4 regions of the Virgibacillus natechei genome follow, and region 1 is predicted to be linked to each of the others. Evidence: riboswitches for the same ligand, from Rfam matches in the RefSeq annotation. Region 1 holds a riboswitch; each other region holds the start of a gene.
What was found. Region 1 has a riboswitch for S-adenosylmethionine ahead of OLD84_RS12655 (methionine ABC transporter ATP-binding protein). Riboswitches for the same ligand answer to the same signal wherever they lie in the genome.

Region 1 (8,013 bases):
AATTAGCTATAGTCATGATAGAATTAAAAATATCAATACATTTACGAAGGAGGATGATGTATATGGCACTTACATTTTATTGGTATCCAAGCTGTGGTACATGTAAAAAAGCGAAGAAGTGGTTAGATGAGAATAAACTTGAGTACCGTACCATACATATAGTGGATACACCACCGAAAAAAGAAGAGATAAAAGAACTAATTGAAAAAAGTAATTTGCCTGCAAAAAAATTTTTCAACACAAGCGGGAAAAAATACCGTGAGTTGAATATGAAAGAAAAAATAAAAGATGCAGACACTGAAGAAATGGTAGAACTCTTAGCTTCGGATGGGATGCTGATTAAGCGGCCAATCGTAACGGACGGACTAAACGTGACAGTTGGATTTAAGGAAGAAACGTTTAATGAAAATTGGCTATAATGTGTGTAGGGAAGTTTTAGTAAAAGCCTATCCATCATACGTGAGTAGTGTAATAAATTAGTCAACGTAGAGGTTTCCCGCTTATCATATGATGGGAGTTAGAACAGCGTCAATGAATTATTGTAAAACACTAGAAAAATCCATGCTTACATTGTATAGTTATAATGGAATGAATAAACGGAGGGATATCAATGAGCGTACCAGGGGATTTATTATATTCAGAAGAACATGAGTGGATTAAGAAAGAAGCCGAACAAGTACGTATCGGTATTACAGATTTTGCACAGGATGAACTCGGAGACATTGTATTCGTTGAACTTCCTGAGGTTGGAGAAGAGATTGAATTAGATGAGCCTTTTGGAAGTGTTGAATCCGTTAAAACAGTCTCTGAGTTATATGCTCCACTAAGCGGAAAAGTTATTGAAGTGAACGAGGATTTAGAAGATAATCCTGAATTTGTAAATGACTCACCATATGATAAGGCATGGATGATCGTGGTCGAGCCATCTGATTCGTCGCATCTTGATCGTCTATTATCAGCAGAGCAATATGATGCAGTTACGGACCAAGAAGAAGACTAATATCATGAATAGCGACTATAACTGGCTAACTTGCAACAATGTTGTATAGTTGGCCACGTTTGTATCATAGTATACATATAACAGAAGCATTTTTGCTTGATTTCATTAGGAGTGTTGTGGGATGATGGCACATGAAATAGTTATTATAGTCGAAGGATTAACAGATAAAAGGCAAATTGAGAAGATAATTACCGATGATGTCGCTATTGTTTGTACGAATGGTACCCTTGGTGTTGAGAAGTTTGATGATCTCTTGGAAACCTATGATTTAGATAATAAAAATGTATTGATATTTGTTGATGAAGATTATTCAGGCATAAAATTACGTAAACAATTGAGACATGAGCTTCCGCATGCCGAGCATATCTATGTGAGCAGTGAATATCGTGAAGTAGCGACAACTCCTGAGCATGTACTTGCTACTGCTTTACTGAGTAAACGAATAGCGGTTAATCCAATATTTTTAATTTAGGGTGGTAGTGTTGCAAGAGATAACAAACGAAGTACTGGAACAAGATAGCTATATATTATATATTTATACTCCTTTTTGTGGTACATGTCATGTAGCGCGAACGATGTTAACAAAAATTGAGTCGGTGCACAAAGAAACTATTTTTTACCAAATGAACGCTTCACTGTATGCTGAATTTATGCAGGAACACAAAATAGAGAGTGTCCCCTGCTTGTTAATTAAGGAAGGTAATGAAGTAAAAGAAAAAATTTATGCTTTTCGGTCTATCGCAAATATTTACAGCTATCTGACAGAGTATAAACCAGACCTGTTCGTAAAAAGTTAATGAAATAACAATATTGACACTAGAAAACTAGTGTGCTAGTATTTTTGCAGTAGGAGAGTATAAATGTTCCTACCTGCATCAGTACAATTAAAGCTTTCAAAGCTAAACGGTACGATTATATCTCTTATCTTGAGCGGTGGAGGGACTGGCCCTGTGAAACTGCGGCAACCTTCAGAACATTACGAAGTCTGAAAGGTGCCAACTCCTGCAAAGTGTACGCTTTGGCAGATGAGGGAACGAGAAAACGATTATTTACGTCTTTCTGTTCTCTTACAGGAAGGCGTTTTTGTGTTTTGGTTTGGTATAATAAGCATGGTATGTACCATTTAAGGAGGATTATTTGTGATTTCGATTAAGGGTTTAAGTAAATATTTCACATCAAATAAACAAAGAATAACAGCTGTTGATGATCTGACCCTTAATATAAAAGAAGGTGAGATATTCGGCGTTATCGGCTATAGTGGTGCAGGTAAAAGTACATTTGTACGTTTACTTAATCGGTTGGAGGATCCATCAGATGGTCAAGTTGTGATTGACAACCAGGAAATAACAAAATTAAATGCAAAAAAACTTCGGCTAGCACGACAGGAAATTGGGATGATTTTTCAGCATTTTAATTTACTTTGGTCACGTACTGTGCGAGATAACATTGCTTTTCCACTTGAAATAGCAGGAGTAGCAAAAGCTGAACGGCAAGAACGTGTACAGGAGTTAATTAATTTAGTCGGTCTCTCCGGACGAGAGGATGCCTACCCTTCTCAACTTAGTGGAGGACAGAAGCAGCGTGTGGGTATTGCTCGCTCGTTAGCAAATAACCCGAAAGTATTATTATGCGATGAAGCAACTTCAGCATTAGATCCAGAAACGACGAATTCTATCCTTGATTTACTGGTGGATATTAATGAGAAGCTGGGATTAACGATTATTCTTATTACCCACGAAATGCATGTTATACGCAAAATATGTAACCAGGTTGCAGTAATGGAACAAGGGAAAATCGTAGAACAAGGTGAAGTACTGGATGTATTCCGGCGTCCAAAGGAAACGGTGACAAGAAAATTTGTGGAGCAGGTTATGGGTGCAGATGATGAAGACGAAAGTGTAAGTCATTTGATTGATACGTATGACCAAGGAATAATCATTCGACTTCATTTTATTGGTGAAACAGCAAATCAAGCATTAATAAGTCAAGTAGCCAAGAAGTTTGATATAGCTATTAACATCCTCCAGGGGAAAATTACCCAGACCCAGGCGGCCGCATACGGTACATTGTTTGTTCAAGTTGAAGGAGATTCAGAGGAAATAAATAGGGCAGTAAGCTTTATTCATGATGAGACCTCGGTAGAAGTGGAGGTTGTTCGTCATGCTGAATGACTTATTTCCAAATCTAGATGTTCAAGACTTGGTGGAAGCAACGTATGAAACCTTTTATATGACGTTGTTCGCATTGGCAGGGACCATAATTTTAGGCATTATTCTAGGTTTACTTTTATACCTGACAATGCAAGGCGGCATGTGGCAAAACAAAACACTTAACTTTATTGTAGCTACGGTTGTAAATGTGTTCAGAGCTATTCCGTTTATTATATTAATTTTATTGTTATTTCCATTCACTGACTTTTTAATTGGAACTATTCGGGGTCCCACTGCAGCTTTACCTGCATTGATTATAGGTTCAGCACCATTTTATGGACGACTGGTGGAAATTGCGCTAAAGGAAGTTGATAAAGGCGTGATTGAAGCAGCAACCTCAATGGGAGCAAAGACACGGACAATTATTTTTCGGGTTCTATTACCGGAATCTATGCCAGCATTGGTGTCTGGGATAACTGTTACTGCAATAGCGTTAATTGGTTACACCGCGATGGCGGGCGTTATTGGTGCTGGAGGATTAGGAGATTATGCATACTTCTTCGGTTTTCAACGCCGTGATTTTGATGTGGTACTTGTTTGTACCATTTTGATTGTAGTCATTGTATTTATTTTCCAATTTATCGGAGATTATCTGTCTACTAAATTAGATAAAAGATAAAAATATAAGGGGAGATTATAATGAAAAGGAACGTGGCATTTTTAATGCTACTAGTAGTATTAGTACTAGCAGCTTGTGGGGATGGAAATACAGATGGAGATACAGATGAAAATACGGGTGATAATGGCTCTGAACCAGTGGAAATCACAGTTGGTGCTTCAAGTACACCACACGCGGAGATTTTGGAAGAAGCCAAACCGCTTTTAGAGGAAGAGGGAATATCACTTTCAGTTGAACAGTACCAGGATTATGTATTACCAAATGATGATTTGGAAACGGGAGATCTAGATGCTAATTATTTCCAGCATATCCCATATTTAGAGGGTCAAATAGAGGAAATCGGTTATGATTTTGATTATATTGATGGCATTCATATCGAGCCGATGGGGGTTTATTCTCAAAACATAACTGATATTGACGAGATAGAGAATGGAACAGAAGTAATTCTAAGTCGTTCTGTAGCTGATCACGGGCGAGTCCTAGCATTATTTGAACAGAATGGTCTGATTACTTTAGACGAAGACGTAGAAAAGGTAGATGCAGAAGTAAGTGATATTGTTGAAAATCCACATGACTTAACGTTTTCAGCAGATGTTGACGCAGCACTTTTACCTGAGTTGTATTTTTCTGAAGAGGATGCCTTAGTTACAATCAATACGAATTATGCAATTGATGCAGATTTAAATCCTTTGGAGGATGCACTCTTTATAGAAGATGATGAATCTCCATATGTGAATGTGATTGCCGTTCAATCAGAAGATATAGACAATGAAGTGTTGAATGAACTAGTCAACGTATTGCAGTCAGAAGAAATTCAAACCTATATTACGGAAACATATAACGGAGCTGTCGTTCCTGTTGGAGGTAATAACTAAGTTTTCGAATAACTTTTTTAGCAAATTTGGAGCAATACATCGTATTTGCCAGTAATTCGTTATATGATTATGGAGAAATGTCGCTGTATAGATTCAGCCTTTCATGTTCGAAATAATCCTTGTTAATGGGTTTATACACGCTTTGTTAGGGGAATCATCCCCGTGTTACGATTAGTATTGTACTTAAGTCGAAAGGATGGTTCACTATTAATAGTGGTATAAGTTTGAATTACACTCCAGAGATGGAGAAAGCGATGCAGCAATCGAATAAGATTTGTTATGCTGAATACGAAAGAAAATTTGAAAAACGCATCGCAGTAGAGAAAAGAAGAGATCAGGAATATGCCGAATGTAAAAAACTATCAGCTGAATTTGTTAGTCAACTTCAAAAATAATAATGGAAAAGGCTACTGTTGTTCTTATAAAAAGGACAACAGTAGCCTTTTATTTTGACTGATGTAGGAAAAACGGTATAATGTGGTGGAAGCAAATAGTTCCTCACACTAAAAGTTGATTTATAATTTTTCATCTAGATAGGAACATTTTATGGACGTCCAGAAAGTTAGATTCTTACAAGACTTAATAGCCTAAAAGAGTTGATATTAAATTCGAAATGCTTTAAGATTGTAATGAGAATAGATTGAGAATGGATGTCATATTCATTTTAAACAATAATACTAGTACTTGGAGGTATCAGAATGGCAGGATCAACTCTAGAAATCAAGAATCTTCATGTAAATATTGAAGGGAACGAGATATTAAAAGGTTTAAACCTTACGATAAATGGTGGCGAATTTCATGCAGTAATGGGACCAAACGGTACTGGGAAATCGACACTGGCTTCTGCAGTTATGGGACACCCTAAATTTGAAATTACTGAAGGAAGTATACATTTTGATGGGAAAGACGTATTGGAGATGGAAGTTGATGAACGTGCACGCGCTGGCCTGTTTCTAGGCATGCAATATCCAAGTGAAATCAGTGGTGTAACGACATCTGATTTCTTGCGTTCTTCTATCAACGCACGCCGTGAAGAAGGCGATCAAATTCCTTTGATGAAATTCATTAAGGAAATGGATAATACATTGGATTACCTGGAAATCGACAAAAACATGGCACAACGTTATTTAAATGAAGGGTTCTCAGGTGGCGAGAAAAAGCGTAATGAAATTCTTCAATTAATGCTATTAAAACCTGAAATCGCAATCTTGGATGAAATTGACTCAGGACTTGATATTGATGCATTAAAAGTAGTTTCAAAAGGAATTAATAAATTACGTGATGAGAATTTCGGTTGCTTAATCATTACACACTACCAACGCTTATTGAACTATATTACGCCAGACCATGTACACGTTATAATGCAAGGACGCATTGTTAAATCTGGTGGACCTGAACTAGCACAGCGTTTGGAAGCTGAAGGTTATGAGTGGATTAAAACAGAATTAGGCATTGAAGACGAAACAGTAGGCCAAGGGCAAGAAGCTTAATAGTTAGGAGGGGTACTATGACTGTAGACATCAAACTACCATATGACAAAGATTATATTGATCAGTTTTCGCAAGTAAGAAACGAACCAGAATGGATGCGGCTCCTACGCCTTCAAGCTTTAGAACAAGCTGATTCGCTTGAAATGCCTAAGCCTGATAAGACGAAGATAGGCAAATGGAATTTCAGTCGTTTTAAACATACGGCACAAGGCGAAGCAATTTCATCAATAAATGAATTACCAGCCGAGATACACGGTTTTCTTGATAAAGATAATGCACCTGAAAATATACTCATACAGCGTAATAACTCAGTTGCATTCACATCATTAAGTCAGGACTTGAAAGATAAAGGTGTTATTTTCACAGATATCTTTACAGCACTTCAACAACATGAAGATCTAGTGAAAAAATATTATATGAAAGATGCTGTCACTATTGATGAGCATCGATTGACAGCCATGCACGCTGCTTTAATGAACGGTGGAATTTTTGTTTATATTCCAAAGAATGTTCAAGTGGAGACTCCGATACAAACTATTTTTTGGCAGGAAGATCCAGAAGTAGCATTGTTTAATCATGTGTTAGTTGTTGCAGAGGAAAGCAGTTCCTTAACATACGTGGAAAATTATATTTCCCACAATTATGAGCAAGAAACCATCGCAAATGTAGTTACAGAAGTAATTGCACATGATAATGCGAAGATTTCATTTGGTGGAGTGGATAACTTTGCAGCTGGAACAACGTCCTATATGAATCGTCGTGGCGTTGCATACCGAGATGCATCCATTGATTGGGCGATTGGTGAAATGAACGACGGACATACTGTTTTTGAAAACATTACACACTTAGTGGGTGATAATTCAACAGGCCATGCGAAAACGGTGACAGTTGGCCGAGGAAATTTAATTCAAAACCTTACGACGAAAAGTGTGCATTTCGGGAAAGATACAGATGCACATATTCTTCAACACGGTGTTATGAAAGATAAAGCAACATCGATTTTTAACGCCATTGGTAAAGTTGAGAATGGTGCAACAAGATCGAACGCGGAACAGGAATCAAGGGTGTTAATGTTAAGTGAAAAAGCTCGTGGCGATGCAAACCCAATTTTATTAATTGATGAAGATGACGTTACAGCAGGGCACGCCGCTTCTGTCGGTAGAGTTGATCCGCTTCAGTTATATTATTTAATGAGTCGTGGAATTTCACAAGCAGAAGCAGAACGGTTAATTATTTTCGGATTCCTTGCTCCTGTTGTAAATCAATTACCGATTGCGTCTGTCAGAGAGCAATTGACGCAATTAATTGAGAGGAAGGTATACTAATGGATGTAAAAGCCATCAGGCAACAATTTCCGATATTAGATCAGGAAGTTAACGGACATCCACTCGTATATCTAGATTCATCGGCTACCTCTCAAAAACCTTTGGCAGTTATTAATGCTGTTAATGACTATTATAAGCAAGATAATTCGAATGTGCACCGAGGCGTTCATACGCTAGGCTCACGAGCAACGGATAAATATGAGGGCGCACGTGAGAAAGTTTGTCAGTTTATTAACGCAGACAGTCATGCTGAAGTGATATTTAATCGCGGAACAACATCAGGAATCAATACCGTTGCATCTAGTTATGCGCGCCAGAATTTAAAGCCGGGAGATGAAGTTGTCATTACTCCAATGGAACACCATAGCAACATTATTCCATGGCAACAGGCGGTAAAAGCATCTGGAGCAACTTTAAAATATATACCGTTGCAACCAGATGGTACTATAGCACTTGAGGATGTCCGTGAAGTAGTTACTTCAAATACTAAAGTT
Region 2 (8,013 bases), 1.1 Mb from region 1:
ACAATACATGATCACCTGTTTTGGTTAAGGCAATTAATACAGCAGATACAGCGGCCATCCCTGAACCGAAGGCAAGTCCTCGTTCTCCCTTTTCCAGTGCCGCTATCCTTTCTCCCAAAACTGTGACCGTTGGATTTCCCAGGCGAGAATATGCATATCCCTCTTCTTCTCCTGCAAAACGGCGCTCCCCTTGTTCTGCTGATTCAAATGTATAAGTGGATGTTTGAAATAATGGTGTGGCAAGACTTCCAAGCATCTTCTGAGAATCATACCCTTCATGAATAACCGTTGTTTCAAAACGTTTATGCTTTTTTGACATAGAAAACGACCCCCATTCGCGAATTCTTCTCCATAGCATTCTACATCCTACTATAATCTATAAAACTAATTTTTGAAAGCGTTTTCTAATAATCAAAAAAAATGCTGCTTAATTGCTTTACTCAACTATTCCTTCTAAACTAAATCTATTTAGGTGAGGGGGATCATATGAATAACAATCAAACTAGAAATGGAATTATCGTTACAATCGCGGCATATTTATTATGGGGATTTCTGCCAATCTATTGGAAGCTAGTCGAAGAGGTCCCAGCCGGCGAAATATTGGCACATCGGATTGTCTGGTCATTTATATTAATGATCGGCATTGTCCTGATTTTACGCAAATGGACTCCTTTCATACAAGAATGCTTTATCATTTTCAAAAACAGGAAAAGACTGCTTGGCATAACACTCGCCTCTCTTTTTATTAGTTTAAACTGGCTAACTTTTATATGGGCGGTTAATAGCGATCATGTTATTCAAGCAAGTTTGGGGTATTATATTAATCCGCTTATTAGTATTGTACTCGGTATTGTTGTACTAAAAGAAAGTGTCACAAGAAGACAAGTCGTCTCTTTTATTTTTGCAGGTATCGGTGTATTATACTTAACGTTTAGTTTTGGAGTTTTTCCATGGGTTTCACTACTTCTAGCACTTACTTTTGGGGTCTATGGACTACTTAAGAAAATGGTTAATGTCAGTGCGATATATGGTTTAACCATCGAAACAATGATTATAACACCAATCGCTGCTATTTATTTATTTTCAATACCAGAGCGTTCGGTTACATCCAGTTCTTTGATTTCACCTGAAAATTTGTTATTGATTGGAGCTGGAGTTGCTACTGCAGTACCGTTGCTGTTATTTGCAAGTGGGGCTAAGAAAATCCCATTAGCTATGGTAGGCTTCCTGCAATACATTGCTCCGACGATCATGCTGATTCTTGGTGTGTTTTTATACAATGAACCATTTACATCCGCACATATTGTTGCATTTCTTTTCATTTGGTCTGCCTTATTCATTTATATGGGATCTACATACAGGCGTCCAATGCGGCATTCTTAGAGAATATGTGCGTGGTTATAAATGCGACGCAGTGACAATTCATTTGCAAACGCTGGTTGAGAGCAGAGATTCGCTACGGAAACACATTTCGCTTTCCGCGGGCGGCTGGTGAGCCTCCTTGTGCTACGCACTGCGGGGTCTCACCGAGGCCTTTCCTCCCGCAGGAGTCTTCATGTGTTTCCTCCGCTGGGTGTTCCGGTTACTGTCGCTAAATTGCATTCGTAATCAATATTCAAAACATCCAACCACCTCACCAGTTCGTGTGAGCGAAGAGCAGTGACTCCTGCGGGAACAAATGTTTTCGGTGGGGCGAGCATTTACGCGCAGTCCCAAAGGTTTTCGGTGGACGAGTAAGCGCAGTCCCAGCCCCAGCACGTGTCCGAAAACCCCGCAGGACTATCCTAAGGAAGGTCGACTAAAACCGTTCTTTGCGAACAACGTCGACCCACCCTTTGCCAGGACAAGACCGTGCTCGCGGAAAGCATCCGCCCGGAGCGATCCCAAACGGCGTTTATAACAAATACTTATAGCAAACAGTAGTTACGTCGTCTTCTATAGACTGTGCGTCAAAACAACTATTTTTAGAAAACAGCATTATTTTCTAAAAGTGGTTGACAAATGAATGATTGAATACTATACTATTCAGTAATTTACAAATTCAATCTCTTATCAAGAGTGGCGGAGGGATTAGGCCCTGTGATGCCCGGCAACCAACAAAGCAAGCTAATTTGCTTTTTTAGGTGCTAAATCCTACAGATCAACCATTGATCTGGAAGATAAGAGGAGGTTCGGTTACATATACGCCCTCTTCTTAGGAAGAGGGTTTTTTCATTCATCTCCCTCTCCACAGTACGACAGCGTAAAAATCTATAAAAAACTCAAGGAGGAATTATTCATGTCTAACTTTCATCTTCACAATCCAGAAACCACTTTACTTCACGGTGGACAAGAACCGGACCCAACTACTGGATCGAGGGCCGTTCCTATTCATCAAACAACATCATACGTATTTCGCGATACGGAACACGCTCAAAATTTATTTGGGTTAGCAGAGCCAGGGAACATCTATAGCCGTATTATGAATCCGACTGTTGACGCTTTTGAAAAACGCGTGGCAGAACTTGAGGACGGGATTGGTGCTGTAGCAACTTCATCTGGTATGGCCGCAATCACACTATCCATCTTAAATATTGCCAGTACAGGTGATGAAATAATTGCTGACAGTAATCTATATGGTGGTACGTATAATCTTTTCGCAAATACATTGCCACGTTACGGCATTAACGTAAAATTTGTGGATGGAACGGATCCGGAAGCAATTAAAGCAGCAATTACAGATCATACAAAAGCTATTTTTGGAGAAATTATTACGAACCCTAGCCTGAATGTATTTGACGTGGAAACAGTTGGTAAAATCGCTCATGAAAACAATCTCCCGTTGATTATTGATAATACCTTTGCACCATATATTACAAAGCCGCTCACGTGGGGTGCTGACATTGTTGTTCATTCCGCAACAAAATGGATTGGCGGACATGGCACAACAATAGGTGGTATCGTCGTAGACGGTGGCAGGTTTGATTGGAGTAACGGTCGATTCCCTGGTTTTACGGATCCTGACGAAAGCTATAACGGCCTTCGTTACGCAGACCTGGGATCAGCAGCTTTTGGGACAAAACTCCGGGTGCAGCTACTGCGTGATATCGGTGCATCTCTCAGTCCACAAAACGCATTCTTATTACTCCAAGGTTTAGAGACCTTGCATTTACGTATGGATCGTCATAACAATAATGCAAAAGAGGTCGCAGCGTATTTACAAAAGCATCCAGCTGTAGAATGGGTTAATTTTCCTGGGCTCGAAGATCATCCATCCCACCAGTTAGCTAAAAAATACTTTGCTGACGGTTTTGGTTCCGTGATTACTTTTGGTATTCAAGGCGGCCGTGATGCTGGAAGAAAGTTGATTGATAATGTAACGCTCTGGTCCCATGTTGCTAATGTAGGTGATGCGAAATCGTTGATTATTCATCCTGCATCAACAACACATCAGCAGTTAAGTCCAGAAGAATTGAAACAAAGTGGTACCACGGAAGAATTAGTCCGCTTATCCATCGGCATTGAATCCACATCGGATATTTTAGCTGATTTAGATCAGGCAATTGCCACAGCTGTTAACCAGCCTGCTCAATTCGAAGCAACCGAAGAAGATACCATTAAATGGTTACTTTCCTCTCCATTTGATCGGAAAGATGGAGCAGTCCGGAAAAAGGTAATTGCTACTGCAGTTCGTGCAGGTGATAGAATTGGAGAAAATGCGAAAAAGTTGGAAGCATTAGGGTTTAACGTTATTACAATTAATGAAGATACAAAACTGGATGACAGTGTTGCAAATGAAGTTGATGCACTATTGTTGGGCAATCTGCAACTGCCACAATCTACACTTGACGAATTTGTTAATAAACAAGGGAAAATTGTATGGTCTGAAGATGCTAATAACCAGACACTCATTAACGCAAAATCTGCAGGCCTAACGGTTATTTCAAACAAAGATCCTTATGAAGAAGCAATCCGAATTCGAAATAACCATACAGTAAATGTTCCTGTAGAAGTATAAAAAAAGGGGGAGGAGATGATCCTCTCTCTATTTTTTCATGTGGATTTTTCACATGATAATAGCATGTCGCAGCTTGTTGATTTTCACCATACAAATTTTTTAGGTTTACCTTTTTTCATAACGGGAAATAGGATATATGTTATGATTATATATCGCCTTTTATTAAGGCGATTTTTTAGTATGATTACAATGTGGAAGGCGTATATTAAGATAAGCACCAAAATCATTTAGATGTACGTCCCACGTTCTCCAATAAAACATTTACATTACCATTAAGAAATACTTTCGAAATCACTTCATACATGAGACAATTTATTACGTTGATGTATATAATATAACAACCTAGGTGTGGTAGCATGAAAAAGAAAAATTTTATAATTGCTTTTATCGTTTTTCTAATTGGAGCGGGTATTTTTATTTGGATAAATCAATCATCCGCAAACCTTAATAATATTGCGATTCCTGAAGACGAGCAAACGGCATTACAGCAACACGAAGAAGAAGAGGAACATATAGAAGAAGAAACCGATAATACAGATGAATCGCAGGAAGAAGAAGAAAATACCGAAGAAAATCAGTTCTCAACCATTTTTACAGAAGCTGTTCAAGGCACGATTGATTTCTTTACCAATGGAGATTCACATGTCGTTGCTATTGGTGATTCCCTCACACAAGGAGTTGGAGCCAGCCATGAGCAAGGAGGCTATGTCGGAATATTGGATCGCACAATCAACGCGGAGGATCAAATTGTTTCGTTTGATAATTTTGGAATACGTGGTAACCGGTCTGACCAGCTATTGGAACGCTTGGATAATCCAGAACTTTCTACAGCTATTGAAGACGCAGACACCGTATTAATAACCATCGGGGCAAACGACATTATGAAAGTGGTCAGAGAAAATTTCACGAACTTAAATATTGAAGATTTCGCAGAGGAACGAAATATTTATGAAGAAACACTGGATCAAATATTTACTAAAATAAAAAACATAAATCCAAATACAGAAATTTACTTATTAGGCTTTTATAATCCTTGGGATGAATATTTTCAAGATATTGAAGAACTGGGTATAATCGTTGAAGAATGGAATAATACGGGAAATTCATTTGCAGAGGAAAATGAAGATATAACTTTTATTCCTATGGTGGATGTATTTGAAAATGCAGAAGAACATTTATTCGCAGATGATAATTTTCATCCAAATGATCTTGGCTATCAACGTATGGCAAGTAGAGTATTGGATTATTTGACTAACCAAGAAGGATGAGCGCCATGACAGAAAGAAAAGAGTTTCATCAAAATAAAAGTAAATGGAAACGATTATTTTATGGGTTATTAATCTTTAATATCGCTTTCCTCCTAATCATCACTGCGCTCATTTTCTGGCCGGTTTCGCAAACAACCTACCCATCAAGCGATCAGCAGGATGAACAGGAAAGCTCCGAGTTTACTGTTCGAACAACAAAAGAGAATTTAAACGACTTGGTCAACGCCTATATCGATCAGGCATTAGTAAATACGAGTCATCAATATAGTATTTCCTTTGAAGAAGATGTCGAATTGGTTGGAGAGTTACCTGTTTTTTCTACTACCGTCCCTCTCTCTGCTCATTTAGAGCCGATTGTACAGGATAACGGGGATCTCGTTTTAGAACTACGATCCATTTCATTAGGGTTATTGGAATTACCGAATCAACGCATCATGGGATATATGGAAACACATCTGCCAATGCCCGAATGGGTCAGCATCAACCCACAAGATGAAGAAATTTATGTTGCTGTTACGGACATAGATGTAAGAAGTAACTTTGAAGTTAGTGTGGAGAATCTGGATCTAGAAGCCAATAACCTGGCATTTAATATCCGTATTCCGTATCGCACCTTAGGCATTGATCCAATAGAAGATTAATGATAAATGCTAACATTTGACTAGCACCCCGAATACATGTAAACACTGGTGGAAACCATTACGAGCTACGGTAGCTTATCTTAAAGTTTTGTAGGTATAGTTAGTAGGGTATATAGGAGTACGGAAGAAGTGGTTTAAGAAAAAAAGATGAGGTGATTAATATTGTCTGATTTTGGAGGATTTTGGATTCGGTTTGTAGGTCTTATTCTTGATAGCATTCTTATAAGTAGCTTAATTTTTTTGGCTATTGCTATTTTCAATTTGGATACGGCAAGCCAAGCGGTGCAAACAGGTGAAGGAATAGCAAGCCTGTTATATTTCATATTGGTTCCAGCACTTTGGTATGGCTATACCATCGGTAAACGCATCGTTGGGATTCGAATTGCGAAAACGGATGGTACGAAGGTTACCATTGGCACGATGTTGCTTCGTTATTTTGTTGGCGGTCTTGTATATAGTCTTTCACTTGGCCTTGCATTCATCGTATCTGTTTTCATGGTAGCTATACGTGAAGACAAACGAGCGATTCATGATTTCATCGCGGGCACTTATGTGACTTATAAGAAAGCGTGAACCAACTTAATTTGTTAGAAGACCTGGCATTCGTTACTTAATTTTGCTGAACTAAAACGATCACATGATTATTTTAGTTCAGCTTTTTTTACTGATATATTTCCCCGCTAGTATAGTTTCCTATGCAATAAAAAAAGAACCTATACAACTAGTGTATAGTTCTTTTTATCTGATGACAAATTGTTTTACCTTTGTAGATAATAATATTAAAAATGATTGCTTCGGCAATGTTTGTTCATCCTCTTGCCTTATTTCCTCCGTGTTCATGACATCATAAGGGTAATCCCCAAGTTTCCCTTGATAGATCAACTGCATACCATCATGTGTTCTTAGATCGGTTGGTGTGATAAAACAGGTTGGCTTTGATAGTTGAAATGCTTCTATATCTCGTAAAACCCTTACTACAAATTCAGAACAAAATAATGCATTCTTGCGATTAAACTCAATTTGCAATAGAACCCCAATAAGACCAATAAAATTATATTTATAATTGTCTTTTTCCATTTCTATTTCTTTAATATTACGTATAACAGATGCGCAATCCGCTTCTGTAATCGTGTAACTGTAAATAGCACAATTCGACTTCTTTAAAAAATCACTGCGAATATCTTCCTTTACAAAGCCACCAATAAATGGATTTTTGGGTTGTTTACGCCCAAAGCTATATACCTCTTGTAATTCAGGGTCAAAACCAATCGAAACATGATTTAATGATTGATTTGTACAGTAATTTATTGCTTTTGACAGATATGTTCCTGTGTCCGTAAAAAGAAAATAAATTGTTCTATCTCCCATGAGATCCCCCCTCCACGACCCCTATTTAATCATGATACTTCATTTTCACACATTGTTATTAAAAAATACAGTATTTTTTAAAAAAGGATGTTAGATCAATTATATACGCTGTTATCTATTACATTGTTCAGCCCCATCCCTGATGATAAACCAGTATACGTTGACGAAACTGCTTTGATACCGTAAACTTGTAAGAAGTATATTTATTTTTTAATGGAGGAATTTCACAATCAATGATAAATGTTTCTAATGTAAGTTTACAATATGGCGATAAGAAGTTATTTGAAGATGTTAATTTAAAATTCACCCCTGGTAACTGCTATGGACTAATTGGTGCAAACGGCGCTGGAAAATCCACTTTTCTTAATGTGCTATCGGGTGAAGTAGAGCCGCAATCTGGACACATTTCTTTATCCCCAGGTGAAAGACTTGCTGTATTGAAGCAGGATCACTTTGCTTATGAGGAATATGAAGTTCTGGAAACCGTCTTAATGGGTCATGAAGATTTATATAAAGTGAAGCAAGAAAAAGATGCAATCTATATGAAACCTGACTTCTCAGAAGAAGACGGCATGCGTGCTGCTGAGCTAGAAGGTGAATTCGCTGAGATGAACGGTTGGGAAGCCGAATCAGATGCTGCAGTGTTATTAAAAGGTCTAGGAATCGATGAATCCCTCCATACGGAAAAAATGAGTGAGTTAACAGAAGGCCAAAAGGTCAAAATATTACTAGCCCAAGC
Region 3 (8,013 bases), 260 kb from region 1:
ATCTTAATTATACGAGAGCTAACAGGTGGACTTTATTTTGGAAAGCCTAGCGAGCGACGTGAGGATGGCGAAGTTGTAGTTGATACGTTGTATTATCAACGGAATGAAATGGAGCGAATTATTGATAAAGCTTTCCAAAGTGCGCAATTAAGAAATAATCATTTAACGTCTGTTGATAAAGCGAACGTGCTCGAATCCAGTCGAATGTGGCGTGAAATCGTTGATGAAAAAAGCAAAGATTATCCGGATGTAACTGTTGAGCATTTGCTCGTTGACGCAGCTGCAATGAAACTAATAACGCAACCTGATCAATTTGATGTACTCGTTACCGAAAATTTATTTGGTGACATCTTAAGCGATGAGGCATCTGTGTTAACAGGCTCACTTGGAATGTTACCGTCGGCGAGTATACGATCAGATGGTGTTGGACTTTATGAGCCCGTTCATGGATCTGCACCTGATATTGCTGGAAAAGGAATTGCTAATCCATTAGGGATGATATTATCAGCTGCATTAATGCTTAGACACTCATTCGGCCTAGAAAAGGAAGCATTAGAAATTGAAGAAGCTGTTAGTCAATGCTTAGAGCAAGGATACCACACCCCTGACTTGCATATGAAGGGTGGCCAAGAAGTTGGTACAAAGGAAATGACTGAAATGGTGATAGATAACTTAACAACAAATAGTGTGTGCGAGCAAATAGGTACGATGTATGCCTAAATAGAGGGGGGAGATAGCGGTGTCGAAACCTGAAACGATTGTTCATAAAATATGGAATAAACATGTAGTATATGAAGAAAGTGGTAAACCGGATCTCATGTATATTGATCTGCATTTGGTTCACGAAGTGACTTCTCCTCAAGCATTTGAAGGGTTGCGACTGAATAATAGAAAAGTACGAAGGCCGGATTTAACCTTTGCTACGATGGATCACAATGTCCCAACAAAAAATAGGGATGTCATCAAAGACCAAATCGCCAAAAAACAAATGGAAACATTGCGGGATAACTGTGAAGAACATGAAATTCCGCTAGCAGATATGATGCACCCGGATCAAGGGATTGTTCATGTGATCGGGCCACAGCTCGGATTGACGCAGCCTGGAAAAACTATTGTCTGTGGAGATAGTCATACGTCAACACATGGTGCATTTGGGGCGTTGGCTTTTGGAATCGGTACTAGTGAAGTGGAACATGTACTAGCGACCCAGACCTTGCAACAGGAACAACCTAAAACGTTAAATGTACAGGTGGAAGGTGATTTAGGACCTGGGGTGACAGCAAAAGACTTAATATTGGCTATCATTGCTAAATTTGGCGTTCGTTTTGGTTCCGGCTATGTGATGGAATACACAGGTGATGCGATTCGAAAATTATCTATGGAAGAACGTATGACAATATGTAATATGTCCATCGAAGCAGGTGCCCGGGCTGGCTTAATCAGTCCGGATCAAACAACGATTGATTATTTAAAAGGAAAAGAATATGTACCAGAGGGTGAGGCATTTACAGAAGTAGCCGACGAGTGGTTGGAGCTGGCTACCGATGAAGGTGCTACCTATGATAAGACCGTAACAATTAATGCAGAAGAGATTGAACCACAAGTTTCATGGGGAACCAACCCTAGTATGTGTGTCCCAGTTAGTGGCAAGACACCAAATCTAAATGAAGTTGATCATAGGGAAGATGTCGAGCGAGCCCTAACGTATATGGGACTGGAAGAAAATCAACCGATAACAGACATTGATATTGACCATGTGTTTATTGGGTCATGTACCAATTCCCGTGTAAGCGATCTGCAAAAGGCTGCATCCATTGTTAAAGGAAAACAAGTAAACACAAATGTGAAAGCGATCGTTGTACCAGGATCCTTCAGCGTTAAATTGGAAGCAGAAAAACTAGGGCTGGACACTATTTTTAAACAGGCAGGCTTTGAATGGCGGGAATCTGGTTGCAGTATGTGCCTAGGAATGAATGATGATATTATTCCACCAGGTGGCAGATGTGCGTCAACATCTAATCGGAATTTTGAGGGAAGACAAGGGAACGGTGCCCGTACGCATTTAGTTAGTCCAGAAATGGCTGCAGCAGCTGCTATAGAAGGGCATTTTGTGGATGTTCGAAAATTTGTGGGCATAGCGAATTAGGAGGTGCATGTAATGGAAGCTATTCAGGAACATAAAGGATTGGTATACCCATTGAACCGAACAAATATAGATACGGATCAAATTATTCCAAAGCAATTTTTAAAACGAATAGAGCGAACTGGATTTGGTCAATTCCTTTTTTATCATTGGCGGTTTGATGATGATGGGAATAAGCGAGCAGAGTTCGGATTAAATAAACCTGCTTATCAAACAGCGTCTATTTTAATAGCGGGTGAGAACTTTGGCTGCGGTTCTTCTAGGGAACATGCACCCTGGGCATTGTTGGATTACGGGTTTCGTGTTATTATAGCATCGAGCTTTGCTGATATATTTTATAACAATGCATTAAAAAATGGGATTATTCCAGTTCAAATGAATGAGACGCAGGTAAATCAATGGATGGAACAGGCGGAGAATTCAACATTGGTATTAGATGTCGATCTGGAAGCTCAAGTCATTATTGATGCAGATCAAAATGAAGTACATTTTGATATCCCGGCCTTTCACAAGGAAAAGCTAATGAATGGATTAGATGAAATAGCTTTAACATTAAAGCTAGAGGATAAGATTGAGGCTTATGAGATAGCTCATGGGTCATCCTAAGATCCACGGGGTGTATTCGAGCTTGCATTAGCATCATGGAAACAAAGTATACAAATTAATGAGGAGTGTGGAATCATTGGGGATTGCTTAACAGGTGAGAAGGTTGATACCGCGATGGAACGTCTGTCACCCATCGTTCACCGTACACCATTACTAACATCAACAACCACAGATGAATTACTCGACAAAAACGTTTATTTTAAAATGGAGAATCAACAAAAAACGGGAGCGTTTAAATTTAGAGGTGCTAGTTTTAAGCTCATGCAATTAACGGATGATCAATTGAAGAAAGGTGTTGTCACTGCTTCAGCTGGAAATCATGCGCAAGGGGTTGCTCATGCTGCAGCCAAATTAGGCGCACATGCAACTATCTTCATGCCAGAACGTACCCCCCTTGCAAAGGTCAATGCCACACGAAACTATGGTGCTGAAGTTGTGCTTACTGGCGATTCATTCCAGGAAGCCTATGAAGCTTCATTGAAAAGACAAATGCAAACAGGTGCTGTTTATATTCACCCGTTTGACGATTATGATGTGATGGCCGGTCAAGGTACACTTGTCATGGAGATGTTGCACCAAGAACCTCGACTCGACACCATTATCGTGCCCGTTGGCGGTGGGGGCCTTATTAGTGGAATAGCAGTTGCTGCTAAGTATATAAATCCTGCTATAAAGGTTATTGGTGTTCAGGCGAGCGGGGCGTCTGCTATGCATGACAGTTATCACCATGATGCAGTGAACAAGAAGTCCGTTTCTACAATTGCAGAAGGCATCGCGGTAAAACAGCCTGGTAAAAATACGTTGCCACTCATACGTGAATACGTAGATGATATGATAACCGTTTCAGATGCAGAGATCGCTTCTGCACTCGTTTATATGCTTGAAAGAAATAAAACATTGATGGAAGGTGCAGGAGCTGCAGCGTTAGCCGCATTATTCGCTAATAGCGGACAAATTAATTCAGCGCATTGCGGCGTCATTGTAAGTGGCGGTAATATGGATATTAGTGATTTACCAAAAATCCAGCGCCTGGCTGAGAAATTGCATGACTCTGCTTAAACAATCAAATATTCTTTCTTGATAGTCTTCAGAATGAGATAACGTATTACCAATATAAAACTTAATAGCAATATTCCTTATAAAGAGTCGGGGGAGGAACCTGGTCCTATGATCCTGCGGCAACCGTTACTAAATAGTGAAATGGTGCCACTTCCAGCAAGCAGTATTGGCTTGAAAGATGAGGGAGAGTGTCGTTTAATTTTAAAAAACCTCTTCCCCATTGGAAGAGGTTTTTTTAGTGTTCACAATTAGAAAACAGTCAAATTAAAAGCTTTGGGATCATTATTGTGAATTGGAGAAAAGGGGCATGACAAAATGACAAATGAACACGCAAAAGGAAATTTGAATTTTGATACAATAGCACAGCACGGTGGGCATGATGTTGACGAATCAGTTCGTTCCAGAGCTGTACCGATCTATCAAACGACATCTTACGTATTTGAAGATACAGATCAAGCAGCTTCGCTTTTCAAAATGCAGGGAAATGGATATATCTATTCGAGAAATGCAAATCCGACGAATAACGTATTTGAAAATAGGATTGCACAATTGGAAGGAGGAGTGGGGGCATTTGCTGTTTCATCCGGACAAGCAGCTATTGTGGTTGCGTTGTTAACCCTTGCAAAGGCAGGTGACGAAATTGTAGCTACCAATGCTTTATATGGGGGTACGTTCAGTCTTTTTTCGGAAACGTTTCAGCGCTTCGGGGTAACGGTTCACTTTGTCGATGGTACAGATTTTGAAGGAATAGCTGGAGCAATTAACGATAAAACAAAAGCTATTTTTACGGAAACGATCGGGAATCCAAGCTTGGAAATTGCTGATATTAGCAGACTTAGTAACCTCGCACATGAACATCATTTACCATTGGTAGTGGACTCTACATTTACAACGCCATATTTACAGAAACCTATCGAATTTGGTGCAGATATTGTGGTGCATTCGACGACTAAATTTATCGGCGGGCATGGCTCATCCATCGGGGGAGTTATTGTGGATTCTGGAAAATTTCCATGGGATAATGGCAAATTCCCGGAATTCACGGAATCAAAGGCCTCTTTAGATGATCAATCTTTTGTAAGACTCGCTAAAGAAAATGCATTTATTGCCAAAGCTCGATTTACACTAGGGCATGATCTAGGTGTAACCATTTCTCCATTCAACAGCTGGTTATTTATTCAAGGTCTTGAATCACTGCCACTACGCATGAAGCAGCATGTGACAAATGCACAGCAGATAGCCGAATACTTGGACGGGCATGAGCAAGTAGAATGGGTGAATTATCCAACATTAAAAGGTGACCCACAATACGAAATGGCCCAAACCTATTTACCAAAAGGTGCAGGATCCATTTTTACAATTGGAATTAAAGGCGGGCTCGAATCTGCGAAAACCTTTATAAATTCCGTGAAGCTGTTATCCCATGTCGCAAATGTTGGCGATTCAAAAACACTCGTCCTTCATCCCGCTACGACATCGCACGCGAGATTATCACCGGATGAACAGCTCGCTGCTGGCGTTACGCCAGAGCAAATTCGACTATCGATCGGGCTGGAGGACGCAGCGGATATTAAAGCTGATATCGATCAGGCGCTGAGGAAAAGTTAAATTCGAGAAATTGTAGAATGAAATATGGAGTACCAATTCAATCTCTTGTTCCAGAAATGGAATCAAGTTGGAGTGAAAAGTAAAGGTTATCCTAACGATAGGGTAACCTTTACTTTTTACTCTTTCTTCTTTTTAGAAGCAGTATTTGGGAGACAATGGCAAGTACGGGTAATTCAATCAAAGGTCCTATAACCAAAGCCAGGGCAATGAGAGGCTGATCTGGAAATGCTGTTACAGCTATAGCCAAGGCGACTGGTGAATTTCTGGCAACAATCGTCATACTTAAGCTTACTGAATCTTCATAAGAAAAATTTAAAAACGTAGCAACCAAGCGCCCTATCAAGTAGTTAATAACAAAAAACATCAAAATGGGTATAATTAAAATGTAAATGACTTCTAGGTTTTCAAGTAAGTAAGAACCTTGGGAAGCAAACATTGCCATAATGGCCAGGGCTAAAAAGAAAATTTGAGCATTACCGAAAAAGGGAATAATCTTGTTGTTTAAAACAGATTCTCTTCTTCTTAATAAGAATCGCGTAAGGTGCGCCAGTATAAAAGGAATAACCAATACAATCAATATGCTCTCTACAAGCGTTGATACGGCTATTGTTTCAATGGTTCCAGCAAATAGGAGTAAATATACTGGCAGAAACACTACCTGTAGAATTAAATTAATCGGTAAAACCGATGTAGAAAGCGATACATTTCCTTTTGCTATACCAGTAAACACGAGATACCAGTCTGTACAAGGAGTTACCATAAGCATAATGAAACCGATCCATAAAGCTGGATAATCAGCTAGGAATACTGCTCCTAAGCTCCAAGCTAAAATGGGGGTCCATATAAAATTAATGATCGTGCTGGATCCAAGGAATTTAATATTTGAAAAGGCCTTCTTTAATTGTTGCAATGGAATCGTTAAAAATAATCCATATAGCATCAAGAATAGAAACGGAATAACGAAATTCTCGGCATATTGTTCAATTATGTCTACCTGTCCCAATAAAAAACCTAAACCAACAGCGAATAGTATGATAATGGTTTGTAGTTTCTCTAAGGCTCTCATAAATCAATCTCTTTTCTCTGGTAGGACTAATCTTCGTTACAGTTTAGTATAATATAAATCATCAATTAATGCTTGCATCATATTTATCTCCAATTAAGTTTTTCTGTAATATGGGAATAGTTGAAGCGTGGAAACTTCAATAAGGGCGTTTTCATGTATGTAGAACTTAGTCGATAAACCCGATATAAGAAGAGAGCGCCTCGATCATATTAGGATCAAGACGCTCTCATCTTATTGTCTAACCTTCCTGTCTCTCATAGACGCGTAACTCATTAAATCGTTTCGTCTCTTTCACAACAACCCCAGATAAGAGTAATAGACCGACCAAGTTCGGGATCGCCATTAATCCATTAAAAATGTCTCCTAAGTTCCATACCGTGTCTAGAGACAGGGTTGCTCCAGGAATGATCGCCAAGACGAAGATAACTCGATAAAGGGTGGTTAAGTTATCGCCAACCAGATACGTAAAACACTTTTCTCCAAAATAAGCCCAGCCTACAATGGTGGAGAAAATAAAGAATAATAGTGTAACGGCAACGACAATGTCACCACCTGCGGGAAGTAACGCATCAAAAGACTGTGCGGTGAGTGCAGCGCCTTCCGTACCTGTCGCATACAAATTCGCCATGGTGAGGGCGAGGCCAGTAACCGTACAGACGATAATTGTATCAATAAATACTTGCGTCATAGAAATGAGTGCCTGGCGTGCAGGGATATCCGTTTTGGCAGCTGCAGCGGCAATACCGCCTGTACCAAGTCCTGCTTCATTGGAAAATAGGCCACGGGCTACCCCCATTTGGATGACAGTACCTATTGCTCCCCCAGCAACAGCTTGGCCTGTAAATGCATCGGTGAAAATCAACCCAAAAGCAGCAGGGACTTCACTGAAATTTATAAAAATGATGACGAAGCCTGCAATAAGATAAAAGACAATCATGACTGGTACAACAATACTAGTCACTCGCCCGATACTTTTAACACCGCCGATAATAACCAATCCAACGAGGATCGCAAACACAAGACCTGTGAGCCAAAGCGGTATGTTGAAAACATCATTGGCAACATCGGCAGCCGCATTCGCTTGGATCATATTGCCAATTCCAAAGATCGCTGCAAACACAGCAAAAAGTGCAAATAGCACAGCGAGCCATTTTTGTCCGAGTCCTTTTTCAATATAGTACATCGGCCCTCCGGACATTTCCCCTTTGGCATTTTCCTGCCGGTATTTCACGCCAAGAATAGCCTCGGCATACTTTGTTGCCATCCCAACCAGTGCGGTAATCCACATCCAAAACACAGCGCCAGGGCCACCTGCCACGACAGCTGTTGCCACACCAACAACATTCCCTGTCCCAACAGTGGCAGCTAAAGAAGTCGAGAGCGCTTGGAAATGGGATATATCCCCTTTGGATTCTTTATCCTGTTTCTTAAAGGTGATTTTCAATGCATAAGGTAACATTCGAAAAGAAAAGAACATTAATCGTATCGTTAAGTATAATCCCGTTCCAACTAATAAAATAATTAATGGTAA
Region 4 (8,013 bases), 950 kb from region 1:
ATAAGCACTATCACCTTTTTCCATATAATGATGATTGCCATCATAATATAAGTGAATAGAACCTTCGATAATAAATATAAACTCATCCTGGGAATGGGTATACGTTTCTTGACGGTCATTCGTAGCCTTTGGGGTAACATGAACAATAGTTGGTTCAACCCCATTAAATTGGGATCTATTTGCAAGTAGTTCATAGGAGTAACCCATATTCTCGTCTCCAACTTTAGATTGCCTGTGCGCCTTCGGGAGTAGCACGAGCTCTTGCTCTAATTTATCATCTAACACCCATGAGAGAGGAACCTGCAAAGCTTCACTTATTTTTGAAAGAGTGGCAATTGCTGAAGCGGTTTGCCCATTTTCAATTTTGGATAATAGGCTTTTGGAGATCTCGCATTCATCGGCAATTTGCTGTTGTGTTTTTTTACTTCTTAATCGCATTTGTTTTATTTTTTTTCCTATGTTATCAAGATTTATTGGGACTCTCTCCTTTACCGTAAAAGTCGGATATGTCTTTTATCATAGAATAGTCCCACTTGACAGTCAAGGAGAGTACCTTTAAAACCATACGCTAAAAATGGGCTTGAACGGCATGTCGGGAGTATTCGTTCGATTGGTGGCGCAGTTGCTTGCTCTGGTGTACAGCCGCTCAACCTAAGATCCCACTCACTCGCCTTGGACGCGTCATAGCCTTATGCTGTACTTACATAATGGGCGAGAGCCTTACTCGGCAGATCCTTTCCCAGTTTACTTTGGATAAACAAGGCAGCCTCTTGTATTTTAAGTTCCCGAATGCCGGTTTTCACGTCTAAACCATGAAGAAGGTATAATACATCATTCGTTGCTACATTGCCTGCTGCTCCCGGTGCATAAGGACAACCACCCAAACCTCCAACGGAACTATCAAATCGCGTTATACCATATTGCAAGCATCTCAGGATATTAGCAATAGCCATTCCCCTTGTGTCATGAAAATGCATAATGATTTTTTCTTTCGGATAGCGGGATAAGACCGCTTCAAGCAACTGATCCACTTGTGAAGGTACGGCGGAACCGATTGTATCACCAAGCGATATATCGTCAACGCCATACGCAAACAATTGATCACAAACACGGATGACTTGTGCTGGTGTAACCTTCCCTTCAAACGGACAATCAAATACGGTTGAAACATATCCCGTTACACGTTTTCTCTCTTGTTTCGCCTCTTGAATAACTTCCTGGAGCACAGGAAACGTTTCTGCTATTGATTTATTAATGTTTTTCTTATTATGCGTCTCACTAGCAGACATGAACACCGAAGCGCCATCTATACCAGCTTCCAAAGCATGTTCAAGCCCTTTCATATTTGGTACAAGTGCTGAATAGAAAACATTCGGATTCCTTTTGATCTGCTTTCCAACTTCCCGTGCATCGGACAGATTAGGTATCCATTTTGGATGCACAAACGACGAGTATTCAATCTCCTTTACACCTGAATCTGAAAGTATATTAATCCAAGCAACCTTATCATCAGTAGAAATCCAACCTTTTTCATTCTGCAAGCCATCACGAGGTGACACTTCTTTTATCTCAACAAAATCTGGCCAATTTCTCATACTTACTCCTCCTCTGTTACTTGTGAATCCATTCATCAACATGAATCTGTAACTTCTTCCATAGACAATGAGAATGCGCTTACAATAAAAATCAAATAATAACATTGCATCTACACTTCTATAAACCTATTCTTATTCAACTCAATATATCTGTATTCAACTTTGTTGAATACAGTGTACCGGTTTTATTGGTTCGATGTCAAATCTCCACGCTTAGAAGATAAAAAAGAACCTGCCCACTGATTATGTGGTACAGGTCCTTTTCCTTTCGTGTTCGTGTTTTTTAGAAAATATTAGGTTACCAGCACGCCTTTCGTATTTTTTCCAGGGTGATGTGCCGGCAATTGATCTCCTTGACTAAATAAACTATCTCTTAGTGTTGTTCCTTCATATTCTTTTTGAACCAATCCTCTATCCTGAAGAATTGGTACTACATATTCAACAAAGTCCTTAAAGGTTCCTGGAGTCACTGCATATGCAATATTAAAACCATCAACTCCAGCTTCATTAACCCACGATTCCATCGTATCAGCTACTTGTTCTGGTGACCCAACGGTATAAGGACCCATTCCGCCAATCCCTACAAAATCTTTAATGTCTTCTGCGGTTGATGGTTTATCAGGATCTATTTTCGTGAGATTTTCTACTGCAGACTGAATCGCATCACTCTCTACATAGCGTAAATTTTCTTCCTTGTCGTATTCGGATAGATCAATACCGGTCCATCCACCAAATAGGGCAAATGCCCCTTCCTGGCTGATGTGATTTTTATAATCATTAAATTTACGGTTCGCTTCTTCTTCCGTTTGTCCGACTATTGGTGTGAACATCGTAAGGATTTTCACTTCTTCTGGTGATCTTCCAGCTTTCTCGATATCAGCATGCAATTTATCAACCGTATCTTTCGTTGCGGAAATCGTTGGTGCACCGATGAACACACATTCCGCATTTTTAGCTGCAAATGCACGACCTTTCGCAGATGCCCCTGCTTGATAAATAACAGGTGTGCGCTGTGGAGAGGGCTCGCTTAAGTGTGCACCTGGAACTTTAAAGTATTTTCCATCGTGGTTGATATCATGAACCTTGTCAGGATCTGAATAAATACCCTTTTCTTTATCCACCTTAACAGCATCGTGTTCCCAGCTTTCTTCCCAAAGCTTATAGACAACCTCTAAATATTCTGCAGCTATATCATATCGCTCATCATGTTTAACTTGATCCGCAAATCCCATATTGATTGCTGCACTTTTTAAATAAGAAGTAACAATGTTCCACCCGGTACGCCCCTTTGTTAAATGATCCAATGTCGTTATACGACGAGCAAATGTATAGGGGTGCTCATGCGTGACAGAAGCTGTCACACCAAAGCCAAGGTGCTTCGTTACTGCTGCCATTAATGGAACAACGAGTGACGGATCATTGACCGGAGCCTGTGCCCCTTGACTAACAGCTGCATCCCTTGATCCGTTATACACATCATACGTTCCCAACACATCCGCAAGAAAAATCGCATCAAACCGACCTTTTTCTAAAATTTTAGCCAGTTCTATCCAGTAATCACTATCCTTATAACGATAAGACTCATCATCTGGGTGGGTCCATAACCCAGGTGACTGATGTCCAGGCGTATTCATATCAAATGCATTCAGGTAAATTCTCTTTTTTACCATCTATATGCCTCCTTTAATTTTTCGATTGTTACTTCGAAATCGAAACAAGACTAGCTTGATTATTTACTAATTCGATAAGATAAAAAAGTTGCTTTTTCGTTCGCTGTAAGATTTCCTCATCAACAATAGGATGTTCCTTATATTTATCAATTTGACTATCAAGTAAATAGAGCCCTTTCAAGTTCTGCCCCTTTAATGTCGCTAATACTGGTTTCAATGTATACTCAATTGCCAGTAAATGAGAGGGACTTCCACCTGTCATTAGTGGCAACACTGGTGTGTGCTTGAGCACATCTTCCGGCAGAATATCCAGTAATGCTTTAAGGACGCCTGAATAAGCTCCCTTGTATACTGGCGTTCCCACGATGACTCCTCTAGCATTTTGGATTGACGTGGCTATATCTTGAATAACAGGGCTGTCAAACTTTCCTAAAAATAAATCTTCTTGTGGCACATCCTTGATCGAAATATGTGTCACTGAAAAATTCTCCTGTTTAAGTAAGGTTCCTAAATATTTAAGCACATGATCGGAACGGGAAAATTCTGAAGGACTTCCCGATAATACAACAATTTCACCCATGGTGATCATCCTTTCTTGTTTTATTTTCTATAAGATTATCCTGTCTTTAATGAGCTGAAAACTTAAAAAACCCCCTTTTCTTTTTTTGAGAAAAGAGGGCTTTTGATTGTTAATTTATCCGCTCTTATCTCCCAAGGATTTCTCCTGGTGGAATTAGCACCTTCCTGACAATGTCAGAGGTTGCTGAAGCGTCATAGGGCCATCTCCCTCAGCTTCTCTTGATAAGATTATTAAGTTATAATATACACTCTATATTAATTATTCCGATAAGTCAAGTAGGTTTTATGTTTTTACGAAAGGATATTTTGAGACGTTTAGATTTACTTTTACTTATAATGCGTGTTCAAAAAGGAGGATAAAAAGGACCGAGAAGTTCAAGGCGGCGTAGCTTTGAGTAGTGGAACGTATGCAATTAATACGTGAACAACGGAAAAGCAAGCCAACGAAGAAATTCGATGTGTCATTTTTACCGGACTTTTTGAACATCCTCTTATAAATTAATTGGCCAATCCTCTTTACTTTCTGCCATATCCCAGAACATATATTCAAATAAACTTGTTTTGACCACAATATCTTCTAACATAGCTAATTCACGTTCCGGTTTACCTTTCGTTATTTCATTTATCAGATGCTTACAATCCTCGGCTATTTTTGTGAATTCATCAGAAGAATACATTTTCACCCAACGACCAAAAAATTCATGATCTAATGCTCCTGGCCATTTTGCAAGTTCCTTTCCTATAAAGTTATAACTCCATGCACACGCAAGTACGGATGCCACAACATTTTCAACTCCACCACGCTGAGATACATTCAACATATAACTGGTATACGCCGTTGTAGTAGATCCCAGCCTAGTTGCTTCAAGCTCATCATTTGAAATACCAAATTTACTAGCATATTCACGATGCAATTCCATTTCCATATCCAGCGTACCATACAGAAGCTTCGCAAATGCTGTCATTGTTTTTAAATCGTCCGCTTTGGCACTTCCTAAGGCAAATAAACGGGAGTACTCGATCAAGTAGACATAGTCCTGTTTCAACCAATGCTTAAATTTATCGTGATCTAACCATCCTTCACCAATACCTTTAACAAAAGGATGTTCCAAGTAAGAATTCCAAATTGGTTCTACTCTTTTCCACAATTGATCCGTAAATAAGTTGCTCATCATATATTCCCCTTTCTATTGAGAACGTGTTTATAATTAGACTGCTTTAAAGAATCGATTTAGAATGGTCTCACCTCTTTTGAGTAAGAGAGCAAATATAACAAAAAACCCATCACTAGTATAATAGGAATGGGTTTAGCAACAGTAATATTCACCAAAAAATTGCCAGTTCCACTTCCCTACGCTAGTGTTATCTAGATCAGGTTCAAAGGGTCGAATTAATCTCTCAGCATTTAGATGCTCCCCTAGTCGAATTACTTATATATTCAGTTTCTAAATACTAGTATAGGCACACTTAATAAAAGAAAGCAAGCATATACATACAAAGATTCATAGATCACAGAGGAACTGGAATATATCCAAGTAGACATGGAAGTTGAAAATACAAGGGAAGAGGATACTATATTTTATGCATCACAAGCTACTTTGACTACGAATACCGGTGAGCAATTAGAACCTGATATGTTCTTTAGCGAGCATATTGATGGTGAATTCATCGGTCCGGTCACGAAATCTGGATCGTCCTTTTATATTCTAGAAAATTCCAAAGCAGAAGATATTGAATCGATTCGTTTGATTTTCAGTGGTGCATCCAATGAGGACTGGGAAGATATAGGAGAAGAGATTGATATTGAAATAGAACTTGAAAAGTAGGGCTATTTTCTATCCTATCTGAAAAGCAAAAAAGAAGTACTCCAATTTAATGGAGCACTTCTTCTTTATGAAATAATTATTCTGATTCATTTATTTTGGTTTCAAGCTCTGTCATAATTTCTGCAGCTTCATTCCAATTTCCTTCAGATAGTGCATTTTGATAATCATTAAACAGACCTGAAAACTCTTCTAATTCCTCTTCTAATTCTATAGATGGCCCTGTCGGCTCTTCTGATTCTTCGATTTCCTCATCTATTTGATCCTCATCAACCTCGGTTTCAGGATCAATGAGTGTCAGCATTTGTTCTAAAGACTGATCAAATGTTTCTTCCATGACAATGTGATCCTCATAAGCAAGGACAACCTGTTTCACTTCAGGCAGTGAGGTTTCATTGGAAGACTCAATATAGATTGGCTCTACATACATGACCGTGTCCTCAATCGGAAGAGCAAGCAAGTTTCCACGTATAACTTCTGAACCACCTTGTGCCCAGAGGTTCAACTCTTGAGAAATCCTACTATCTTGATTAATACGATTTTCAATTTGCTGTGGACCATATACGTTTTTCTGTTTAGGGAAATTATATACAAACTTTTCACCATAATGTTCCCCGTCATTACGCACGCCCATCCAGGCAATCATATTCTGACGGTTTCGAGGTGTGAATGGCATCATCAGAATAAATTCTTCCTCCTCATACTCAGGCAGTTCCATCGTAACATAATACGGCTCCATCTCAATATCTTCATCAAAGTATAGCTCTGTCGGGAACTCCCAGACATCTTCTCGATTATAGAATACTTCTAGATCAGACATATGATAAGTCCCGTACATCGAGGCCTGAATGGTAAAGAGTCTCTCAGGATAACGGAAGTGGGCCTGTACATCCTGTGGAATTTCCTCTGTAAAAAGTTCCGGGAACATATTGTGATATGTTTGTAATAGTGGGTCATCCGGATTCGCTATATAGAAATCGACCTCACCGGTATATGCATCAATCGTTACTTTAACTGAATTTCTAATGTAATTATTATTGCCGTCATAACCCTCCGAATACGGATAGCTTTCTGCCGTTAAATAAGCATCGAGCATCCAGGCAAGACTTCCGTCATCTCTGACAAAGATATACGGGTCTTGATCATATTCGAAAAACGGTGCAATTCGATTGACACGATCCATAATATTCCTTGTTGCAAGAAACTGGCTATCTCCAGTCACCTGATCGGAAACTAACATACGGAAAGAACCCTCATTCAATGAAAACAGCAGTCTATTCATTCCATTTAGCTGGATTCCCGCTTCTTCTTCGTAGCGACTGGTCATGTTTTCGTCACCTGAAGGATAATCGAATTCATCGACTTCACTATTAACAATTACATTTCCATAATCCTCTTCCCCAAAGTAAATCTGTGGACGAGTTATATCCAGGTCCCCTTCTGGTGGAACGTTTTGCAGCATATATTCCGGTTGACCTTGTGACGTTATCTCATTAACATGGCTCATTGTAACCCCGTATCCATGCGTGTATCTCAACGTTTGATTCAACCATGTCTGTGCTTGTTCAGGTAAATCTTCCGTACTTAATTCTCTTGCACCGATAAAGACTTGTTCATATTCACCATCAATTTCATACCGATCAATATCAACATCATTAAACTGATAATACGTACGGAATGTCTGCAATTGATTATATACATCAAGCAGCGGCCTAGAATCATTAACCCGCACATTATCCATCGTCAATTCATTGCGTTCTATCATTTCCTCATCCAACGAATCATTCCCTGGATTTTCTCTTTCTTCTATATTATCTAGATCATAAGCAGCCTGCGTAAAGTTAAGGTTATGCTCCAAATATTGTTCTTCCTGGGAAAATTCATTTGGTGAGACGACAAAATTCTGAACACCAGCAGATACGAGTTGCCCCGCAATTACTAATACGACATACGCCACAATTGGAATTAGCATCGAATTAAGCTTCCCTCTTACTAAAGCAACAATCACCCAAACAGTACCGATAATTGCAACTCCTGCCAATATATAAGAACTTGGTATGTTAATTAAATTATCCGTGTAACTTAATCCGTGCACGACACTCTGCTGAAAAACGTTTACCTGATTCGTCAACAATGTTCCATATGGCTCAAGTAAGTGATTAAAAGCCAAAAGTACCCCAATGATACCTAGCGTTATTCCCATATGCAGTTGAGCTGAACGACTCATTCTGTACATATTAAAAACGGAATACGCTCCAACTTCCACAATGAGGAAAAAGATTCCCAAACCTAGTAATAGATATACAATAAACTCTAAGAATGGAAGTACAAACATATAGAATGATA

Region 2: linked by a shared signal. The riboswitch ahead of OLD84_RS17695 (O-acetylhomoserine aminocarboxypropyltransferase/cysteine synthase family protein) and the one ahead of OLD84_RS12655 (methionine ABC transporter ATP-binding protein) in region 1 are both predicted to bind S-adenosylmethionine.
Region 3: linked by a shared signal. The riboswitch ahead of OLD84_RS13955 (O-acetylhomoserine aminocarboxypropyltransferase/cysteine synthase family protein) and the one ahead of OLD84_RS12655 (methionine ABC transporter ATP-binding protein) in region 1 are both predicted to bind S-adenosylmethionine.
Region 4: linked by a shared signal. The riboswitch ahead of ssuE (NADPH-dependent FMN reductase) and the one ahead of OLD84_RS12655 (methionine ABC transporter ATP-binding protein) in region 1 are both predicted to bind S-adenosylmethionine.

The regions. Positions count from the first base shown of each region.
Region 1 covers NZ_CP110224.1:2,432,045-2,440,057, reverse strand. Annotated here, with positions in the region: gene OLD84_RS12675 (arsenate reductase family protein) at 63-419, shown strand; gene gcvH (glycine cleavage system protein GcvH) at 611-1,000, shown strand; gene OLD84_RS12665 (toprim domain-containing protein) at 1,125-1,472, shown strand; gene OLD84_RS12660 (thioredoxin family protein) at 1,483-1,797, shown strand; SAM riboswitch class I at 1,919-2,032, shown strand; gene OLD84_RS12655 (methionine ABC transporter ATP-binding protein) at 2,140-3,171, shown strand; gene OLD84_RS12650 (methionine ABC transporter permease) at 3,161-3,829, shown strand; gene OLD84_RS12645 (MetQ/NlpA family ABC transporter substrate-binding protein) at 3,850-4,704, shown strand; gene OLD84_RS12640 (YuzK family famiily protein) at 4,929-5,099, shown strand; gene sufC (Fe-S cluster assembly ATPase SufC) at 5,403-6,194, shown strand; gene sufD (Fe-S cluster assembly protein SufD) at 6,212-7,519, shown strand; gene OLD84_RS12625 (cysteine desulfurase) at 7,519-8,013, shown strand, end outside.
Region 2 covers NZ_CP110224.1:3,542,653-3,550,665, forward strand. Annotated here, with positions in the region: gene megL (methionine gamma-lyase) at 1-319, opposite strand, end outside; gene rarD (EamA family transporter RarD) at 487-1,383, shown strand; SAM riboswitch class I at 2,047-2,166, shown strand; gene OLD84_RS17695 (O-acetylhomoserine aminocarboxypropyltransferase/cysteine synthase family protein) at 2,279-3,997, shown strand; gene OLD84_RS17700 (GDSL-type esterase/lipase family protein) at 4,354-5,265, shown strand; gene OLD84_RS17705 (YpmS family protein) at 5,271-5,906, shown strand; gene OLD84_RS17710 (RDD family protein) at 6,069-6,479, shown strand; gene OLD84_RS17715 (hypothetical protein) at 6,645-7,274, opposite strand; gene OLD84_RS17720 (ABC-F family ATP-binding cassette domain-containing protein) at 7,508-8,013, shown strand, end outside.
Region 3 covers NZ_CP110224.1:2,696,486-2,704,498, reverse strand. Annotated here, with positions in the region: gene leuB (3-isopropylmalate dehydrogenase) at 1-720, shown strand, start outside; gene leuC (3-isopropylmalate dehydratase large subunit) at 740-2,146, shown strand; gene leuD (3-isopropylmalate dehydratase small subunit) at 2,159-2,749, shown strand; gene ilvA (threonine ammonia-lyase) at 2,864-3,808, shown strand; SAM riboswitch class I at 3,883-3,993, shown strand; gene OLD84_RS13955 (O-acetylhomoserine aminocarboxypropyltransferase/cysteine synthase family protein) at 4,124-5,416, shown strand; gene OLD84_RS13950 (arsenic resistance protein) at 5,526-6,482, opposite strand; gene OLD84_RS13945 (alanine/glycine:cation symporter family protein) at 6,721-8,013, opposite strand, start outside.
Region 4 covers NZ_CP110224.1:1,483,052-1,491,064, reverse strand. Annotated here, with positions in the region: gene OLD84_RS07820 (helix-turn-helix domain-containing protein) at 1-459, opposite strand, end outside; gene OLD84_RS07815 (hydroxymethylglutaryl-CoA lyase) at 690-1,595, opposite strand; gene OLD84_RS07810 (LLM class flavin-dependent oxidoreductase) at 1,889-3,265, opposite strand; gene ssuE (NADPH-dependent FMN reductase) at 3,294-3,845, opposite strand; SAM riboswitch class I at 3,967-4,073, opposite strand; gene tenA (thiaminase II) at 4,336-5,016, opposite strand; TPP riboswitch at 5,176-5,273, opposite strand; gene OLD84_RS07795 (hypothetical protein) at 5,386-5,670, shown strand; gene OLD84_RS07790 (UPF0182 family membrane protein) at 5,747-8,013, opposite strand, start outside.